2 linked regions of the Metabacillus sp. KUDC1714 genome follow. The protein of the gene in region 1 interacts with the protein of each later gene in a pairwise test. Links are inferred from orthologs where the notes say so. Each region holds a gene or a part of one and is shown on either strand. Other genes may lie near its edges.

The links. The genes of interacting proteins can lie anywhere in the genome.
Region 2: the proteins of HUW50_RS10730 (region 1) and sucA interact in binary tests that used the Escherichia coli proteins (3 or more experiments, as listed by UniProt). The link is inferred for Metabacillus sp. KUDC1714 from one-to-one orthologs.

The regions. Positions count from the first base shown.
Region 1 is NZ_CP055263.1:2,232,119-2,240,258, reverse strand. Bases 2,753-5,662 are described here. They hold HUW50_RS10730 (ABC-F family ATP-binding cassette domain-containing protein), read left to right. Parts: upstream 2,753-3,193; coding sequence 3,194-5,131; downstream 5,132-5,662. Other genes in these bases: moaC (cyclic pyranopterin monophosphate synthase MoaC), read right to left, coding at 2,753-2,809. Also shown: HUW50_RS10760 (CPBP family intramembrane glutamic endopeptidase), read left to right, coding at 1-276; HUW50_RS10755 (YdiK family protein), read left to right, coding at 273-476; twin-arginine translocase subunit TatC, read right to left, coding at 481-1,239; HUW50_RS10745 (twin-arginine translocase TatA/TatE family subunit), read right to left, coding at 1,257-1,451; HUW50_RS10740 (redox-sensing transcriptional repressor Rex), read right to left, coding at 1,475-2,119; more of moaC, read right to left, coding at 2,315-2,752; tRNA (adenosine(37)-N6)-threonylcarbamoyltransferase complex transferase subunit TsaD, read right to left, coding at 5,737-6,759; rimI (ribosomal protein S18-alanine N-acetyltransferase), read right to left, coding at 6,756-7,208; tRNA (adenosine(37)-N6)-threonylcarbamoyltransferase complex dimerization subunit type 1 TsaB, read right to left, coding at 7,222-7,911; tRNA (adenosine(37)-N6)-threonylcarbamoyltransferase complex ATPase subunit type 1 TsaE, read right to left, coding at 7,892-8,140. UniProt on the Escherichia coli protein: Genetic data indicate it may be involved in ribosome assembly or function.
Region 2 is NZ_CP055263.1:5,526,018-5,534,667, reverse strand. The notes cover bases 2,992-6,411. They hold sucA (2-oxoglutarate dehydrogenase E1 component), read left to right. Parts: upstream 2,992-3,349; coding sequence 3,350-6,211; downstream 6,212-6,411. Other genes in these bases: odhB (2-oxoglutarate dehydrogenase complex dihydrolipoyllysine-residue succinyltransferase), read left to right, coding at 6,305-6,411. Outside these bases: HUW50_RS25490 (AAA family ATPase), read left to right, coding at 87-974; HUW50_RS25485 (vWA domain-containing protein), read left to right, coding at 985-2,904; more of odhB, read left to right, coding at 6,412-7,558; HUW50_RS25470 (sodium-dependent transporter), read left to right, coding at 7,848-8,650. UniProt on the Escherichia coli protein: E1 component of the 2-oxoglutarate dehydrogenase (OGDH) complex which catalyzes the decarboxylation of 2-oxoglutarate, the first step in the conversion of 2-oxoglutarate to succinyl-CoA and CO(2).

The DNA.
Region 1 (8,140 bases):
ACGAACTTTATCATTGCTGGCCTTATCAGCTCACTTCTTTTTTCGCTTTTGCATGGTGAGCCTCAGCACCTTCTTTTATATGCGTCGATGGGTTTTACCTTTGCCTTTTTATATGTAAAAACAAAGCGGATCATAGTACCTATCTTTGCCCATGTGGCAATGAATACGATGGTAATCATAGTTCAAACTGTATTTCGTGAGGACATTGAAAAAATGATGAAGCAAGTTGAAGACATGCAGCAAGTGCAAGTTATTATTGGAGGCCTTTTAACATGAGAACAAACCCTATATCCATGGGATTCTTTTATTTAACGATGGGGTTGCTGTTTACGTATTTAGCAATTAACAGTGCTGAAAATGGAATTTTTTCTTTTCCGACAATCGTTTTAATTCTAATTGCAACCTTTGATATCGGAGTGGCAATTAGAATGTTTATCCTATCTAGTAAAATCAAAAAAATGAACAAAAAAAAATGAGACTTTATTCAGTCTCATTTTTTGCATTCTCTTCCTCGAACCTTAGCTTCTGAGCTTTCCTATATGTAATTCTGGATACCCAAATACTAATTTCATATAAAATAAACAACGGTATCGAAACCATTAAATGTGATGTTAATTCTGGTGGTGTAATAAGTGCCGCAATGACAAGTAGAACAAAGTAGGCATATTTTCGCACCTGAGATAAGAACATCGGCGTAACAATTCCTAATCTTGTAAGAAACATAATAACTACAGGTAACTGAAACAGCAGCCCAAACGGAACAGTTAGCTGCAATAAAAAAGTAAAATATTCATGAATTCCAATTACTTGATTAACTTCTAGATCATTCGAGATCCTTTCCATAAAATCAACCACAAATGGAAACAAGATAAAATATGAAAAGGAAACCCCGACAAAAAACAACCCTAGTGACATTGGGATATAACTTAAAGTAACGCGCCTTTCTTTCTCGTATAAGCCCGGACTAACGAACGACCATAGCTGATACAAAATAACAGGTGACGTTATGACAAATGCAATAAGAAACGCAAATTGCATGTAAACCATTAATGGATCTGTTAAATTAAACGAATTTAGTGTTAAATTCTTTGCTTCATCTGTTTGCTGTAAATAAACGATAATCGGTCTTGAAAGTAAAAAGCCAGCAATAATAGCTATGAAAAAGAAAACGACAACAATAACAAGTCGTTTTCTAAGCTCTGTTATATGTTCAATGACCGACATTTCATTATTTTTCATATCGGTTTCATCCTATCTTACTTGACTTCGTCCTTCTTTTCTATCTTTTTCACATCATCTTCTTCATCATCTGCTAAACCTTTTGTTGCATTTTTAAATTCACGTAATGAATTACCTACTGCTTTACCAAGATCAGGTAACTTTTTTGGTCCAAAAATAAGTAATGCAACAAATGCAATTAATAATAGGCTTCCGAATCCAAGTGTTGGCATCGAAATCCACCTCCCTGTCTTTATTATTTATCTTCATTAGGATAATGTTTTAAAAAATAAACTAACGACTGAAGCTCAACCGCTAAATCAATATGATGGATCCGTATTTCATCTGGAACATTTAATCTAGCCGGAGTAAAGTTTAAGATCCCTTTAATTCCTTTGACAATAAGTCTGTCAGTAATAGACTGAGCGACAGTTGCAGGTACTGTTAAAATTGCTACAGTTACATCCTCTGGAATAATTTCTTCGAGATGATCTAAATCATAGACAGGAACTCCACCAATTTCTGTTCCAATTTTCTTATTATCAACATCAAATGCAAGTGAAATAACAGTATTATTATTCTTGGTAAAATTATAATGTAAAAAAGCTGTCCCTAAATTACCGACACCTATTAAACATACCTTCGTTGTTTCATCTTGATCTAATGTTTTTCTAAAAAAGGATAACAAATAATTCACATTATAACCATACCCTTTTTTACCTAGCGCACCAAAATATGAGAAATCTCTCCGAATAGTGGCAGAATCTACCTTTACAGCATCACTTAGCTCGGCAGAAGAAACACGCTGCTTACCAGATGAGTGTAAATTTTTTAAAAACCGGTAATATAAAGGCAAACGCTTAGCGGTTGCCTGCGGAATTTTAGATTGTTCTATATTCACTCTTTATCCCTCACATTCATACAAAACGTGCTATGACGTACCAACGTCACCATCCAAAATGAAGGGAAGAACTGTGTATAACTACAAGCCCAACACCAATATGGCGGCGTGAACGGCGCAACATAATAAATATTTATTGCAAAGAACTAGTTGCTTTTAACTAAGATGTTTTATCAATCAACTATTTGTTATTCACTAGCTCATTATATCTTCCCTGATGAAATCTCCACTTTTGCCACCAGTTTTTTCTACTAGATAGGTTGGTCCGATAACCATCCCTTTATCCACAGCTTTACACATATCATAAACTGTAAGCGCTGAAATGCTTGCAGAGGTTAACGCTTCCATTTCGACACCTGTACTGCCTTTTGTTTTTACAGTTGAACTTATCAAAAGTATATATGTACTATCACTTTTTTCCCATTCAAACTCAATATCTACACCTTTAATTGGAATAGGATGACACATAGGGATGACATTTGATGTTTGTTTAGCTGCCATTATACCAGCAACCTGTGCAACAGATAATACATCACCTTTTCCAATTTCATGATTGGTGATCTTTTCATATACCTCTTTTGTCACTTGAATGCTTGTCTTTGCACGTGCTGTTCTAACTGTTATTTCTTTTGCAGAGATATCAACCATTTTCGCTCTGCCTTGCTCATTAAAATGGGTAAATTCTGACATATTCATATCTCCTTATACGTAGACTATACACTATTTTTTAAAATCTGTCTGTTTGTTATTGTGACAATTATATGGATAGACCAAAAGCGCAAGCGCCTTGAACAGCCCCGACAAGCATAAGATGATTTAGAATAGAAGGCGTTCTTTGCCTTCAATTCTAAATTAGCTTATGACCTCGAGGGGCTAGGCGCTGGAGCTGAATCTCGTGCGCTTATCCACAGTTTAAGAATTTTATAATTTCCTAAACGAGAACAAAAGCGCAAGCGCCTTGCTAAGAGACGTAGAAAAAGAACACTCCGTCCAACAATATAGATATCTATTGTATCTTTGTTGCCCATATGTCCCTATTAAGCTAAACTTAAAGCATTAGTAGAGGTGAAAACAATGATATTGTTACAAATAAATCAACTTAGTAAATATTTCGGCGCTGACCCTATTTTATCGAATATTAAGCTAGAAGTACAAACAAGAGACAAAGTTGCCATTGTGGGACGTAATGGGGCCGGAAAATCAACCCTTTTAAAAATAATTGCTGGAGTCATGTCACATGATTCTGGTGATATCATTAAACCAAAAGATGTATCAATCGGCTACTTAGCTCAAGATACGGGATTAGAATCTCAATTATCAATATGGGAAGAAATGAATTTAGTATTTAAAGAGCTTCAGTTAATGGAAAAGGAAATGAGACTTGTTGAGCAAAGAATGGCAACAGTTGACCCTGCCCATGAATCACTTAAATTTGAGAAACTCCTAAAAGAATATGACATCTTACAAGTGAAATTCAAAGAAAACGGTGGATATCAATATGAAGCTGATATTCGATCTATCCTTCATGGACTCGGATTTAGCGAGTTTGATCCAGGTACTAAAATATCTTCGTTGAGTGGTGGCCAAAAAACCCGCCTCGCACTAGGGAAATTACTATTAACAAGCCCTGACCTTTTAATATTAGATGAACCAACTAACCACTTAGATATTGAAACTTTGACATGGCTTGAACAATACTTGCAAAACTACCCTGGAGCGATTTTAATTGTTTCTCATGATAGATACTTTTTGGATAAAATTGTAACTCAAGTATACGAGATTAGTCGACATACGAGTACAAAATATCTCGGTAATTACAGCAGCTACTTACAGTATAAAGCAGAAAACTACGAAAAAGAGCTTAAAAGCTATGAAAGACAACAGGAAGAAGTAGCTAAGTTAAAAGACTTTATCCAACGTAACCTAGCCCGTGCTTCGACAACTAAGCTTGCACAAAGCAGAAGAAAAAAGTTAGAGAAAATGGATTTAATGAATAGGCCACTTGGTGACGAAAAATCAGCCAACTTTCAATTTGATATTGAAAGACAAAGTGGAAATGATGTCTTAAAGGCTAAAGACATCTCTGTTTCATATGACTCGGTTCATCCTGTCATTTCAAACATATCCTTTTCTATTTCACGTGGTGATAGTATCGCACTAGTTGGTCCAAATGGTATTGGTAAATCTACATTACTCAAATCTATTGTTCAGAAGCTTGACTCATTAACTGGCTCATTTGCCCTTGGCTCCCATGTGCAAATTGGCTATTACGATCAACAGCAGGCAGATTTAACATCTAATAAGCGTGTGCTGGACGAGCTTTGGGATGAATATCCACAGAAGACGGAAAAGGAAATTCGTACAGTTCTAGGAAACTTTCTATTTTCTGGTGACGATGTTTTAAAGTCTGTTTCAACTCTCAGTGGTGGAGAAAAGGCGAGACTTGCACTATCAAAACTAATGCTTCAAAACGCGAACTTTCTTATTCTAGATGAACCGACAAATCATCTTGACCTAGATAGTAAAGAAATTTTAGAAAACGCATTAATTGATTACCCTGGAACAATTTTATTTGTTTCACATGACCGCTATTTTATCAATAGAATCGCTACAAAAGTATTTGAACTCTCACCTAATCATTTGAGAGAGTACTTAGGAGACTATGATTATTTCCTAACTAAAAAGGAAGAACAATTAGAGCTAGAACGGTTAGAACAGGAGGCTGGGGGGAAATCAGCTTCTCAAAAGGTGATGACAGCACAGCCAGAAGGTAAACTTTCCTATCAACAAGAAAAAGAACAAAAAAAGCTTGAAAGACAGAAGCAACGAAGAATAGAAGAGATCGAGGCTGAGATAGGTCATATAGAGGAACAAATTGAAAAAAATGAAGCTCTTCTCTGTGATCCAAACATCTATCAAAATCATGAAGAAGTACAAAGAATTAACTCTGAGAATGAACTTCTTCAATCAAAGCTAGAAAATTTAATGAATGAATGGGAAGAGTTACACTAAGAAAAGCGGAAGCGGCTTGCTCAGCGACGAGAAACAAGAGCACTCCGTATGAGATAAAGGAAACACGAAGAGCGTTAGCGATTCGATGTTGACTTAGCGTATAAGGAGTGTGAAGTTCACTAGGCGCTAGGCGCTGGAGCTAGACACCAAAACTAAGTATAAAAGTTATACTTCTTTACTTTAAAAAAAAACAGCGAAGCAACTTCGCTGTTTTTTACTTTAAATGTGAGTTACATATATCTTTCGACATTTTTTTAACGCCTAGATAATAATAGAGAGATCAGTAAGGTTTTCTTTACTTTTATCCACACTATAATTCCTTTATTTCCAACATATCAACAGACTTATACACATTATCCACAAAAAATCTAAAAACTATCCTAGTTATACACAACCTAAACTATGCCGATATGACAGGATTTTTACTCGTTTTACACAATTCTACAAATATCGTGCATATTCTGTGGATAACTTTGTTCATAACTCTTATTTACATATAAAAAAGGTGACTCAATCATACCTTCAGCTCAATATATAGATCAATACAAGGTAAAAGATCTATATATAAGTAAACTAGGAAGGTTATGACCCAATTGAGCCACCTTTTAATATGATGTTAATTCAAGTCCAGGATTCGCATTTAGAGCTAAATCACTTCTAATGCCTTTATCATATAGAACGCTACCAATAGCCGCAATCATTGCTGCATTATCTGTGCAGAGGGACAAAGGTGGAATAATTAATTCTAACCCATCCCTTGAAGAAAACTCTTTTTCTAAAGCTGTACGCAAGCCTTTATTTGCTGCAACACCACCAGCTAGTAACAGTTGTTTTACAGGATATTTATCCACAGCTTGTGATGTTTTTGTCACGAGCACATCAATAACACTTGCTTGAAAACTAGCAGCAACATCTTTAGCTTCCAATATTATTCCCTTTTGCTTTGCATTGTGCAGCGTATTTATAACTGCTGATTTGAGTCCACTAAAGCTAAAATCAAATGATCCTGCACCTAACCAAGCTCTTGGCAAATCAATTGTTGGTTTTCCCTCATGTGCTAATCGGTCAATATGTGGACCACCAGGATAAGGGAGCCCTAAAGTTCTTGCAACCTTATCATATGCTTCCCCGGCTGCATCATCCAATGTTTCACCGATCACTTCAAAATTAGCATGTTCTTTCATATAAACAAGCTCAGTATGCCCACCTGATACCACTAAAGCTAATAACGGAAACTCTAACTCTTTAATAAGACGATTTGCATAAATATGGCCGGCTATATGATGAACACCTATAAGTGGTATACCATGGGAAAATGCTAATGCTTTTGCGGCATTAATCCCTGTTAATAAGGCACCAACCAGACCTGGTCCTTCAGTTACTGTAATTGCTGATAAGTCATTAAAGTCAAGGTTCGCTTGTTTCATTGCTTCCTCAAAGACAATTGTTAATTGTTCAACATGGTGTCTAGAAGCAATCTCAGGGACTACACCTCCAAATCGCTTATGACTCTCAATTTGTGAGGCTACTACATTTGCTACGATTTCACGACCATTTTTAATAATAGCTACAGCTGTTTCATCACAGCTTGTTTCAACACCTAATATATATTGATCTGTTCGATTCATACTAAATTCACCCACATTACTAAAGCATCTTCTTGATTATCTGTATAATATCTCTTTCTTATTCCACCTGATAAAAACCCGACCTTTTTATATAAAGATTGTGCAATATGATTAGAAACTCTTACCTCTAAGGATAACCGTTTTGCATTCATTTCTTTACTTAACTGGATTGAAAACCTTAGAAGAGCTTCACCAATCTTCATTTTACGATAATCGGGGTGTACTGCTATGTTTGTAATTTGTGCATCATCCATAATCACCCATAAGCCACAGTAGCCAATCACTTTCCCCTCAAATTCCACTACTAAATACTTTGCAAATAAATTTTGCTCGAGTTCATAAAATAATGACTCTTTCGACCAAGGTGCTGAAAATGAAAGCAATTCGATTTGATAAACCTCTTCAACATCTTCTCTTTGCATCTTTCTTATCGTAAACCTATTATCCAAGTTCTCCACCATCTTACTTTTGCTGTTCTAGCCATTTTGCTTCTGCTTCAGCTAGTCGGATATAATTTGGAACAAGGGAATGGACATCTGACGCTTCTTTTGTTAAGCCAATTAACCCTAGTTCACTTGGTCTCGGGTTATTTAACGTAACTTGTCCAAATTCACCCATATCTCCTAACGTGCTAACAATTGTTTCTTTATGAATCACAACGTCATTACCTACAAATAAAACCCGTTCCTTTTTATCCTCAAGTATTTTTAGCCAATCAGCAAGTAAAAGATTTTGATCGTTTTTAATTGTTACTAATCCTCCATTAGCATATTGATATAAGCCAGTATAAACTTGGCCTCTTCTCGCATCAAATATAGGAGAAATGAATCCATTAAAATATCTTCCGTTTGCTGCTAACACTTCTAGACTAGAGACACCTACTATTGGGATTTTCAAAGACCATGCCATTGTTTTCGCGATTGATACCCCGATACGAACCCCAGTATATGATCCAGGACCAGTAGCTACCACTATTTTATCAAGCTGCTGCGGGGTTACGTCACAATCACTTAGTAACCTATCTATAGCTGGCATTGCACGTACAGAATGGTTCTTTTTCAAATTTGTAATATACTCACCAATTACATTTCCTTCATCGACTAACGCTATTCCGAGCACATAATTGGTCGTATCAATTGCTAATACTTTCATTGCTTAACTCCTTACATATTTCAACATAATGAGAACCATATGGAGTCATCATGATTTTCCTTGTTGAATCATTTACATATAAGATTTTTATATCCAATCGTTCACTTGGTAATTGGTCTTCTATTAGATGTGCCCACTCTACCACTGTAATTCCATCTCCATGAAAATACTCATCAAAGCCTAAATCTTCATCAGCGTCCTCTAAACGATAAACATCCATATGATATAA
Region 2 (8,650 bases), 3.3 Mb from region 1 along the record:
TTGTAACCACCACTCGTTTCTAGTATACTCATCTTTGGTTATGTTAATAAAAAGAGATAGATAAGTTAGAAAGAAGGACTATTTAAATGGATAATTTACAATCTTTTAATTTACCTGATGAAATAAAAACACTTATACAAAATCGTTCACAAAGCCCAATTAATGAAGAAGAAGCTTTATTAGTAGGAAAAGGTGGATTTACGCCATCAGATGATTCGATTTTAATAGATGCAATGATAGCACTGGCATTAGGGAAAAATGTCTTATTGAAAGGCCCAACAGGATCTGGAAAGACAAAGCTTGCAGAAACATTGTCTAATTTATTTCAACAACCAATGCACAGTATAAACTGTTCAATTGATATGGATGCGGAAGCACTTTTAGGATTTAAAACGATTGAAAATCAAAATGGATCCACAACGATTAAATTTGTGAATGGTCCTGTTGTAAAATCGATGAAAAGTGGACATTTATTATATATTGATGAAATAAATATGGCGAAACCTGAAACATTGCCTATTTTAAATGGAGTGCTTGATTATCGAAGAATGATCACAAATCCATTTACTGGTGAAGTTATTAAAGCAGATAGATATTTTGGTGTGGTTGCAGCTATCAATGAAGGATATGTTGGGACAGTGCCATTAAATGAGGCGCTTAAAAATCGTTTTGTCGTCATCGATGTACCTTATATTCAAGGTCAAGAATTAAATAATGTCTTACAAAGCCAATCAAGACTTACTGATAAAAAATTATTAAATACCTTTACGAAGCTTTCAGCAGATTTGCTTGCACTTGTACATAATGGGCAAGTATCTGAGGAAGCAGCTTCAATTCGTGCATTAATAGACACCTGTGATTTAGCAGGATTTTTACCACCACTTCGCGCCATTGAAAGAGGAATTGTTGATAAGTTAGAGGATGAAAGGGAAAAAGCGGCCATTCGCAATCTAGCAGAGACTTTATTCGAGTGAGGTTATTACATTGAGATTTATTAAGTTTAACGATCAACAAGTTGATTCCTTTTTATTTATGGAATTATCTGACCTTGCAAAGGCACTTACGAAACTGAGTGATATTGAGGTTGACTATAGTGTGCAATCTTATATAGACCCCGTACAGCGTAAAATATATGTTAGCCATTTTTGGGATCATCGTGAAAAAAACGAAACCGTTCCTGCATTGAAAAGTGATATTTATCTAAGATGTATCGGTAATTTTTATCATACAAACTTTCAAGAAATTGGATTATTTATCGAAAAAACGAAGCTATTAAAGCTGAATGGCTTTGCGAAACAATTATGTATGTTATTAGAAGATTTACGCCTCGAGGAAATTTGTAAAAAAGAACGCCCAGGTACAAAACGAGCATTTGAGGTAAGAAGAAATTTATATCGAAAATATTTTCATAGTCAGCTAACCATTCATCAAGAGCGTAGTATATTGACAGATGCTCTCTTTAATACTCTTTATTTACGTTTAACAGCACAATCTCCATTAGAACAAATGCCAATATTATCAGATAGTGTTGATCGTGCTCTTCCATTTATTGAATCTAAAATCTTTCAAGTGTATGAAGTAAATACAACAAAAGCGGTCATTCAAATTGTCTTAGACATAATGGATGTTTTAGAAGAAATGCTTGAAAAAGATATGTTAAATACCTATTTCTATTTAGCGGATTTACCATATGGGTCCTATGAAACAAATAGTCTTTTTGATGAGTTAAAACGAAAATCAAAATTGAAAAATAAAGACTCTTTGGAAGAAGCTAAAAAAGGTGATGAAGATGTACATGGAGATAAGTTACCAACATGGCATAGTGAAACAAGCAAACCTACGAAAAGCTTTTTGCAATTTGATTTAGAGCAAGGGACAAACACGACAATAAATGGGGATGGCATTGTCCGTGAAGGTGATGATGGTGATCAAGCACTTGCGATGGTACAAGGTACGTCAAAGAAAGCGAAAAAGAACGATTATTCAAAATTAGAAGCATTGGAAAATAAAAGTGAAGATCGTTCTATGGCAGGTGACCTTGTATATGGTAAAGAAAATAAATTTGCAGTTCCTGTATTTGTTGAAGCTAAACAACCTTTACCAAACGAACTAGAACAATACAAAAAAGATCGCAATGACATTCTCTTATTTCAGAATAAGCTAAAGCTTATGATTCAGAAAACATTGGAGCATAAAAGAACGCTACCTAGAACAGATCTTCATATCGGAAGGTTAAATAAAAAGCTTTTAAGACTTCTTACAGATGAAAATCCGAAGCTTTTTTATAAAAAACAAGAAAAATCGCAGCAAATAGATGCTGTTTTTACGCTCTTAGTTGATTGTTCGGCATCCATGTTTGATAAAATGGAACAAACGAAATTAGGAATCACACTTTTCCATGAAACGTTAAAATCAGTGAGAGTACCACATCAAATCGTTGGATTCTGGGAAGATACGAATGAGGCCTCAAAAACACGTCAACCAAATCATTTCCACACAGTAATAACATTTGATGATTCGCTAAAGCAACAATCCGGTCCTGAGATCATGCAGCTTTCACCTGAAGAGGATAACCGTGATGGATATGCTATAAGACATATGACAAAGCAATTAACGATGAGAAATGAAAAACAAAAATTTCTTCTCGTTTTTTCAGATGGTGAACCTGCAGCGATGGGATATGAGAGAAATGGTATTATCGACACACATGAAGCAGTTTTAGAGGCGAGAAAACTGGGAATAGAAGTAATGAACGTTTTTTTATCACGAGGAGAAATTGACGAACCCACAAAGAAGACAATTCAGAATATATATGGAAAATATAGTATCTTTGTTGATAAAATAGAAGAGCTTCCAGAGCAACTATTCCCGTTATTGAAAAGATTACTTTTAAAGACCATTTAACGGTAGACCTCTAGCTCTTATTTAAGAAACTAGAGGTCTTTTATTAATGCTTGAACAATCCTTATTTAATTAAATTTACTTGATCTATTAGTTTTAAAAAAAAGTTGATAAAAATACTCTGAAAAAATAAAAATTAACCTTTTTAACCCAGAATTTGTTGTATGATAGTATCATGGAAAACAAGTTATCAGTAGGGAGTTTTAAACCTTTCGATCAATTACTGTCTGCTTTTTAACTATAAATAAAAAAATATGAAATTTTTTTGAAATTTTTCATTAACTTCGCTTGGAATGTTGAGATAGCAATGGTAAAATAGGGTTTGGAAGCGTTTCAATATCATACTACTATACTTGTATCACTAAATAATATTGTAGGATAATATTTAACTTTCCTACGTATCAGAATTTTTTTCTGATCATTTACGAATAGTTGGGGGTAATGTTAGATGTCAGAAGGTACACTGAAGAGAAAATTCCCTTGGGAAGACTTCCATGGTCCAAACCTCGGCTATGTCATGGAGCAATATGATCAATATAAAGTTGATCCAAACTCTATTGATATAGAATTAAAGGAAATCTTTGATAACTGGGGTTCTCCTTCTATACAGACTAATCAAATGACAATATCAGCTGATAACGAACATCTTAGTGCTGATAAAATGACCAAAATTGCAGAAGCAGTTAATCTAGTAACAAATATTCGCAGACATGGACACTTAAATGCAGCTATTTATCCGTTTGAGGATTGTAGTGAAAAAAATGAATTTCTTCTTTTAGAAGAATATGATTTGACAGAAGAGGATTTAAAGGATATACCTGCTCATCTATTATGTAAGGATGCTCCAGCACATGTAACAAATGGGCTAGAAGCGTATAAATACTTAAAAGAGGTATATAAAAGTTCAATTGCATTTGAATTCAGCCATGTACACAATTATGAAGAAAAAACTTGGCTAGTAAAGATGGTTGAATCCGGTAGTATTTTTAAGGATTTATCTAAGGAAAAACGTACTTCTATTTTAAAACGATTAACAGAGGTTGAAGGTTTTGAACAATACCTCCATCGTACTTTTGTTGGACAAAAGCGTTTTTCAATTGAAGGGTTGGACATGCTAGTACCAATTCTAGATGAATTGATTTCTAGTGCTGTACAAGTTGGTACAGATACAATAAATATTGGAATGGCCCATCGTGGTCGCTTAAATGTATTAGCACATGTACTTGGCAAGCCATATGAAATTATTTTTTCTGAATTTCAACATGCACCGAATAAAGAATTAGTACCTTCTGAGGGTTCAATAGGCATTAATTATGGTTGGAGCGGTGATGTTAAGTATCATTTAGGTGCTAATAAACAGATTAAAGATGAAAATACAGTTCGAGCGAAAGTAACATTAGCAAACAATCCAAGTCACTTAGAATTTATTGATCCAATTGTTGAAGGTTACACTCGTTCAGCTCAAGAGGATCGTTCCGAAAAGGGCTATCCTAAGCTAAATGTTAGTGATGCTATGGCCATCTTAATTCATGGGGATGCTGCATTCCCGGGTGAAGGAATCGTTGCTGAAACGCTTAACTTAAATAAGTTAACAGGTTACCAAACTGGTGGGACGATACATATCATTGCCAATAATATGATCGGATTTACAACAGAAAGCCGTGATTCTCGTTCAACAAAATATGCTAGTGATTTAGCAAAAGGTTATGAAATTCCAATTGTCCACGTAAATGCAGATGATCCAGAAGCATGTTTAGCTGCTGTATTGATCGCGATGGAATATAGAAATAAATTTAAAAGCGACTTCTTAATCGATTTAATCGGCTATAGAAGATTTGGACATAACGAAATGGATGAACCATCAATGACTCAGCCTAAGTTGTATGAAAAGGTTCGTAAACATCCAACAGTTCGTGAATTATATGGTAATAAATTAGAAAATGAAGGCGTTTTAAAGTCTGAAGATATTAAAAATATTATCGAGGATGTTGAAACAACTCTTGAGAAGGCTTTTCAAAAAGTACCTGATAAAAATGTAGCACAGGCTCACGAAATAAAACTTCCTGAATTTGTGAATAGTGGATTGCCGGATTTAAAGACTGCAGTAGATAAAGCTAATTTACTAAAATTAAATGAAGAGATTGTGAACTGGCCGGAAAACTTTAAAGTATTTCCTAAGCTGCAAAGAATTTTAGAGAAAAGAGCAAAAGAACTTTCTGAAAATGGAAAAGTAGATTGGTCTTTAGGAGAAGCGTTAGCCTTCGCGTCAATTTTAGAAGATGGTACTCCAATCCGTTTAACAGGACAGGATTCACAACGTGGTACATTTGCCCATCGACATATTGTTATTCACGACATTGAAAATGGAGAAACTTATTCACCGCTTCACCGTTTAACAGATGCAAAAGCATCATTTGCTGTTCACAATAGTCCATTATCTGAGGGTTCTGTTCTGGGATTTGAATATGGATATAATGTGTTCGCACCAGAAACATTAGTTTTATGGGAAGCACAATTTGGTGATTTCGCAAATGCTGCCCAAGTATTTTTCGATCAGTTTATAGCAGCAGGTCGAGCGAAATGGGGTCAAAAGTCTGGTTTAGTCATGCTTTTACCTCATGGATTTGAAGGGCAAGGTCCTGAACATTCAAGTGCTCGTTTAGAGCGCTACTTACAATTGGCAGCAGAAGATAGCTGGACAGTTGCAAATTTAACAAGTGCAGCTCAATATTTCCATATTTTACGTCGTCAAGCAGATTTGTTGAAACGTGAGGAAGTTCGTCCATTAGTCATTATGACTCCAAAAAGCTTATTACGTAAACAACAATCAGTTTCTGATATAAATGAGTTAAGTGAAGGGGAGTTTAAGCCTGTAGTCGAACAACCAGGACTAGGACATACTCCAGAAAAAGTGAAAAGACTTGTATTATGTAGCGGAAAAGTTTCAATTGATCTAGCAGATAAGCTAAAAACTATTGAAGACAATACAGATTGGGTACACATCTTAAGAGTAGAAGAACTTTATCCATTCCCTAAAAAGATTATTTCATCGATTATTGAGAGCATGACATCTCTTGAAGAAATAATCTGGGTTCAAGAAGAACCACAAAATATGGGTGCTTGGTTGTTTATTGATCCTAGATTACGTGATATCGCACCTGAGGGAGTTCCAGTACGATATATTGGTAGAAGAAGAAGACAAAGTCCTGCTGAAGGAGATCCAAATATTCACAAAAAGGATCAAGAAAGAATTGTAACTGAAGCATTGACTCAAAAAGTATTAGACCAATCATTTGTAAATTCTAAATAAATAGGAATCACTTGCAAATTATTAGCTTTTCATTTTTATAGCAGCTTGGATGGATAGCTTAAAAGTGTTGCAAGTGCTCAAGGGGGAACCAACATGGCTGAGATTAAGGTACCAGAATTAGCAGAATCTATTACTGAAGGAACAATTGCACAATGGCTAAAGCAACCAGGTGATTCAGTTGAAAAAGGTGAATACCTTTTAGAGGTAGAAACTGATAAAGTTAATGTTGAATTAACAGCAGAATTTTCAGGTGTTTTAAAAGAGACACATAAAGAGTCCGGTGATACTGTACAGGTTGGAGAAACTATTGGTGTCATTGATGAAAAAGGACAAGCTTCAGCGTCAACACCAGAGCAAACAACAGCTGAAAAAGTAGAACCTAAAGCTGAAGAGCCAGTGAGAGGGCAAAATGATGGTGCAGAAGGAGATAATAAACAACGTACGATTGCTTCACCTGCTGCAAGAAAACTAGCACGTGAGCGTGGCATAGATTTACAACAGGTTCAAGTAACTGATCCACTAGGACGTGTTCGTAAACAAGATGTTGAAGCACATTCTGTTCAAGCTCCTGTGAAACAGGTTCAAGCAGAACAAGTAAAACCACCGGCAAAATCAACTGTGGCTGTACAGCAAGAGCAACCAGGTAAACCTATTGAACGTATCAAAATGTCAAGACGTAGACAGACGATAGCTAATCGTTTAGTAGAAGTCCAACAAACAGCTGCAATGTTGACAACGTTTAATGAAGTTGACATGACAAATGTAATGGAAGTTAGAAAACGTCGTAAAGACAAATTTTTCGAACAGCATGATGTCCGTTTAGGATTTATGTCTTTCTTTACAAAAGCAGTTGTGGCTGCATTAAAACAATACCCATTATTAAATGCTGAGATTCAAGGTAATGAGATTGTAATGAAAAAGTTTTATGATATCGGTATTGCTGTTTCAGCACCAGAAGGTTTAGTTGTACCAGTAGTTCGTGATGCTGATCGTTTAAATTTTGCTGGTATTGAAGGTGAGATATTAAACCTTGCTACAAAAGCTCGTGACAATAAATTAGGTCTGAGTGATTTACAAGGTGGAACATTTACCATTACAAATGGTGGGGTCTTTGGTTCATTATTATCCACACCAATTCTAAATGGACCACAGGTTGGTATTCTCGGTATGCATAAAATTCAGCTTAGACCAGTTGCGATTGACGCTGAAAAAATGGAAAATCGTCCGATGATGTATATTGCACTATCTTACGATCATCGTATTGTTGATGGTAAAGAAGCAGTAAGTTTCTTAGCTACTGTTAAAGCACTTCTTGAAGATCCAGAATCTTTATTATTAGAAGGATAACCAGGTTAAACAGAATGGTGAATTTCATCATTCTGTTTTTTTTGAAGTTTGATAGGAACGATTATTCATACCAACTAGATTAATGAATGTTTAACGTTTTAGGTGAAATTCATATTTTTATTATGAAAACAAATAAATGTTTGGAGCAATTTTTTTAAAATTTGCATTTTAAATTATCGTAGTAAAATGTTAAAATGATAACTTATATGATGTTTGTATAGTGTTGGTTATTAATTCAAAGTCATTTCTAATCAAACTAGCTAACAAGAGAAAACGTAGAGGTGATTTTGTGGGTAACAATGTTGAACAATGGTCTTCGAAGCTTGCATTTATATTAGCTGCTGCAGGTTCAGCGATTGGATTGGGAGCAATTTGGAAGTTCCCATATGTGGCAGGTACTAGTGGAGGCGGAGTGTTTTTTCTAATATTTATTCTATTTACTTTATTGGTCGGCTTACCATTATTAATAGGTGAGTTTATTATTGGAAGAAGTACTCAAAAGGATGCGATACAGTCATATAAACAAATCGCACCAAATTCATCATGGCATTTCATTGGCCGACTCGGGATTGTAACATGCTTTATTTTATTATCCTTCTATAGTGTAGTGGGCGGTTGGATTTTAATTTATATTTTTAAAGGATTAACAGGTGGATTAAGTGGTCTTACAGAACAAGAGTATGGTGAATTATTTGGTCAAAGCATTACAAACTCAGGTTTAACAATCTTTGCTCAATTTGCATTTTTACTGATCACGGTATTTGTTGTTTCTAAAGGTGTTTCAAATGGGATTGAAAAAGCAAGCCGTTTTATGATGCCTGCACTATTTATCATCTTTTTTATATTAATTATTCGTTCCGTCACATTAGATGGAGCAATGGAAGGAATTATGTTCTTCCTTAAACCGGATTTTACAAATGTAACATCTGAAACGATTTTATATGCAATGGGTCAATCATTTTTCGCATTAAGTGTTGGGGTATCAGTAATGGTTACTTATAGTTCATACTTATCAAAAAATGAAAATCTTCCACAATCTGCTATTTCGATTGTTATATTAAATCTATTGGTAGCATTTCTTGCTGGTTTAGC